One region of the Beijerinckia sp. 28-YEA-48 genome, then DNA from elsewhere that is predicted to be linked to it. Evidence: riboswitches for the same ligand, from Rfam matches in the RefSeq annotation. Region 1 holds a riboswitch; the other holds the start of a gene.

Region 1 (2,176 bases):
CGGACGAACCGGTCAGAGCGCCCAGCAGGGTTCCCGCCGCCGCGCCAAGGCCGAATCCAAGCGCGACGCGCAGCAAAGTGGCGGTGACATGAATGGCGAGTTCGCCGCTCGCCGCCAATTCCCAGAGCGCGGAGAAGACGCGGCTCGGCGGTGGTAGCAGACGTGCTTCGAAAATGCCGAAACGCGCGGCGATCTCATAGAGAACCGCCGCGCCGACAGGGAGAACGAGACCAAACAGCCAGCGCGGGCTCGGCACCAATGTGCGTTCCACCGGCGCCGACTCGATCTTTTCAAGCGCTCCTGCTTCGCTCAAAGCCAGCACTCCTCCCCCGAATTTTAACCCCTATTGTCCCTTCGGCGCAAAGCTGGTGTCGACCAGGGAGGCGACAGCGGCCTTCACATCGACATCGGGCTTGATGACGCCGGCCTTCTGCAACGCGAGGCCCGCTTCCTGGATCGTCTCGGCGACCTTGCCATCAATGGCGGCGTTGGTGAGATCGGTCCGCTCAAGCTGTTTGGCGATCACGGCTTCCGACAGTTTGGTCTCGGCCACGAGCAACTTGGTCAGTTCGACCTTGTTCTGCAACGCCCACTGGCGCGCTTCCTCATAGACTTGATTGACGCGGCGCACGATGCCGGGGTGCTGCTTGGCGAACTCCTCGCGGGTGTTGAGCACACCCCAGGTGTTGGCGGCGGCATTGCGATAGAACAGTTTCGCGCCGTCTTCGACTTCCGCTTGAGCCATGATGGGATCGAGACCCGCCCACGCATCGACATCCTTGCGGATGAGTGCGGTCTTGCCATCGGGATGCTGCAACAGCACGAGGCGCACGTCCTTTTCCGTCAGCCCGGCGCTGTCGAGCGCACGCACCAGGAAGATGTGCGGATCAGTGCCGCGCGTCACCGCGACCGACTTGCCCTTGAGGTCGGCGATCCTGGTGATGCCGGTGTCGGGCCTGGTGACCAAAGCCGTCCATTCGGGCCGTGAATAGAGGCCGATCGACTTGATGGGATTGCCGTTGATCTTGCCGATCAGAGCGGCCGCGCCGGCGGTCGAACCAAAATCGAGCGAACCGGCGTTGAGAAATTCAAGCGCCTTATTGGAGCCGGCGGAGAAGACCCAGCGGATGGCGATGCCATCGGCGGCGAATTCCTTCTCCAGCAGTTTCTTTTCTTTCAGCACCAGGGAGAGCGGGCTGTAGGTCGCCCAATCGACACGAATCTCCTTGAGCTGCTGCGCAAAGGCCGGCGCGGCCAGCGTCAAAAGAGCCGCGGCCGACAAAACGAGACGACGGGAAAGCTTGGTCGGTGAAAGTGTGGTCATGGCGGTCCTCACAATTGCGCGGACGCGTCCATCAGACCGACCGGCGCTTTAGCTGCATTTTTAACCGCGCCCGCAAGCTGCAAGCTCAAATCGGCGCGTGGATGTTTTATGAGACGAAACGTTCGTTATGTCAAACAAGACATCCAGATATCGGAATAGAATATTTTCACTTATATATTTTGTTCTTATACGATGGAGCCCGCCTGGCCGGCTTCCCAGCCGATGATCGCCCGCTTGCGCGCCAGGCCCCAATGATAACCGGTGAGCGCCCCGCTCGAGCCGAGGACACGGTGGCAAGGCACGACGAAGGAGATCGGATTGCGCCCGACCGCCGCACCGACCGCCCGCGCCGCCTTCGGCTTCTCGAGATGACGGGCGATCGAGCCATAGGTGGTGGCCCGACCGAGTGGGATGCGCAGGAGGGTTTCCCACACCCGCACTTCGAAATCCGTGCCGATCAAGACCACCCGCAGCGGCCGGTCGGCCCGCCATTCAGTGGGATCGAAGGCGCGGCGGACATAAGCGGCGGCCGCCGCATCGTCACGCACATAGGTGGCATTGGGCCAGCGGCGCTGCATGTCGGCGAGTGCGCCCTCGCGGCCGCCCGACGGCTTGCCGTCGGTCCCGGCCGTGCCGGGCCCCGCTTTCTGGTCGACCCAGCCCAGACCCGCCAGACCACGCGGGGTGAACACGGCCAGGGCCTCGCCAAACGGCGAGGTGTGGAAGCCAAAGGTCAGCACCAGCCCCTCGCCACGGGATTTGTATTCGCCAGGCGACATCGCCTCGTGGGTGACGAACAGATCGTGCAGGCGGCCGGGACCGGACAGGCCAACCTCGTAAGCCGTGTCGAGC
Region 2 (2,176 bases), 3.8 Mb from region 1:
CTCGCCCTCTGGCTCGTCAGCGACGGGCTCGCCAAGCTCTATGGCGCCGGTCAGTCCGTGCAGATCTTCGATATAATCGGCGCCGGACAATGGTTCCGCGTCGTGACCGGGCTCCTCGAACTCACGGCAGCAGGACTGCTCGTCACACGCGGAATGGCAGCTTTCGGCGCCATCCTTGCTGCGGCCATCATGATCGGCGCCACATCCGCCAATCTTCTAGTTCTCGATCACGACGCCCTTCATGCGCTCGTCCCAGCGCTGATCTTTCTCATCCTCGCCTGGATCAAACGCGGCGAGTTGTTCTCGGCTTTCACTCACGCCTGACTGTGAACACGATGCCCCATGAGCATGGAGCAAAACAATGAACGAGGGGCAGACCGCATTGATGTTCGCACGCGAACACACTGCCTCAACTTGACGAGTTGGTTGCGCATGTTGGTTGATACGCCGCCGTCCCGTTAGATCCGATGCCGCTTCCAAATTGTCCATCTGGAAGCTCCCCGCCAGGCAATCGCTCTAACACGTATCGGCTATCGACAGAACGTTTCGCGACCTGGCAGGTGAGTGGCTGAAAGGCCGCTCACCTGCCGCTTCTTCTCAGATGCCGAAGGTTACATGCCCTTGCGCATCAATCGTCCAGGCCGGATTGAACGCGATCTCCCAGGCATGATCGTCGGGATCAGCCACATAGCCGCGAAAGCCGCCATGGGGCGGAGCATCGGCGGGGCAGATGATACGCCCCCCGGCCAGCGCCAACCGGTCCATGGTCGCCAGCACCGCTGCCTCGCTCCCCACATTATGAGCCAATGAATAAGCACCAGCCGCTGTCGCCAACGACCGGCCCATATCAGCTTCAAGAGAGGGTTTGAGGAAACAGCCCAGTACGAGACCATTCATCTGATAGAAGACGATCTCTTGGTTCTCGAAGACCGGCGACCAACCGAAACCTTCGCCGTAGAAACGCTTCGAGCGCGCCAGATCGGCGACGCCAAGCGTAATGATCGAAATCTGCTGTTGCATACCCAAGTCCTTTCATGCGCCGGCGCCCCATGCACCAGCGGAAAAGTCTCGGGGCTCAACGCCGAAGCGACGGCCAGGACCCACTTGCGTGGGGATCGGGCTAACCGCACCGATCTCTCCTTTTTCGACCGTCGCCTTTTACTGAAACACAGCCCGCCCTGCAACGGCAGTTGAAATCACCCCGACGATCCGTCTAAAATAGCGGCCGCATCAAGAGTTGGGGCGAGCCCAACGCCAACCTGCTGACCGAGCAAGGTGGCCTCTCTGAAGGGAGGATGTGGCCGAACCGGCAATCAAACGGATCAAGCCACCGCGTCTGTCTCGCCCTGGAGTGAAGGACCTACGCGGTAATGCCGATCAAAATTCCCGATGACTTGCCTGCCTATGACACATTGAACGCCGAGGGCGTTATGGTCATGCGTGAGACAGATGCGGTGCGCCAGGACATCCGTCCGATGCGCATCGGGCTGCTCAATCTAATGCCCAACAAGATCCGCACCGAAACGCAGATCGCCCGCCTCCTGGCGGCAACGCCCCTGCAGGTGGAACTCACCTTGGTGCGGATGACCGATCATATCGCCCGCAACACGCCAGCCGATCACATGCGCGCCTTCTATCGCCCGTGGAGTGAAATGCAGTCCGACCGTTTTGATGGCTTTCTGATTACCGGTGCCCCGGTGGAGCGGATGCCCTTTGAAGAAGTCGGCTATTGGGAAGAGTTACAGCTCGTCCTCGACTGGACGCAGACCCACGTGCATCGCACTTTCACCATCTGCTGGGGCGCCCAGGCGGCCGTTCACCATTTCCATGGCATGCCCAAACACGCGCTGTCGCAGAAGGCTTTCGGCGTCTACAGGCAGCGGAACTTGATCCCGTCTTCTCCCTTCATGCGTGGCTTCTCCGACGATTTCTCCGTGCCAGTGTCGCGCTGGACCGAAACGCGCAGCGCCGATATCCCACTTGGCAGTGGCCTCACGGTTTTGGCAGACAGCGAAGAGACCGGCCTGTGCCTGCTCGACGATCCGCAGCGCCGCACCCTGCATATGTTCAACCACGTCGAATATGACTCGGTCTCACTGGCCGAGGAATATGCACGTGACATCGAAAACGGCATGCAATTGCCGAGCAATTATTTTCCAGATAACGACCCGCAGAG

What was found. A riboswitch is a leader RNA that binds a small molecule or an ion and turns the genes downstream of it on or off. The one in region 1 is predicted to bind S-adenosylmethionine.
Region 2: it holds a riboswitch for S-adenosylmethionine, as region 1 does, so the genes downstream of both, metA (homoserine O-succinyltransferase) here and BLW50_RS19785 (aliphatic sulfonate ABC transporter substrate-binding protein) in region 1, are expected to answer to the same signal.

What each region holds. Positions count from the first base shown of each region.
Region 1 covers NZ_FNSI01000001.1:4,223,768-4,225,943, forward strand. The annotation lists gene BLW50_RS19780 (ABC transporter permease) at 1-271, opposite strand, end outside; gene BLW50_RS19785 (aliphatic sulfonate ABC transporter substrate-binding protein) at 344-1,324, opposite strand; SAM riboswitch at 1,353-1,431, opposite strand; gene BLW50_RS19790 (bifunctional helix-turn-helix domain-containing protein/methylated-DNA--[protein]-cysteine S-methyltransferase) at 1,510-2,176, opposite strand, start outside.
Region 2 covers NZ_FNSI01000001.1:375,277-377,452, reverse strand. The annotation lists gene BLW50_RS01695 (DoxX family protein) at 1-324, shown strand, start outside; gene BLW50_RS01690 (VOC family protein) at 598-1,020, opposite strand; SAM-I-IV-variant riboswitch at 1,223-1,327, shown strand; gene metA (homoserine O-succinyltransferase) at 1,371-2,176, shown strand, end outside.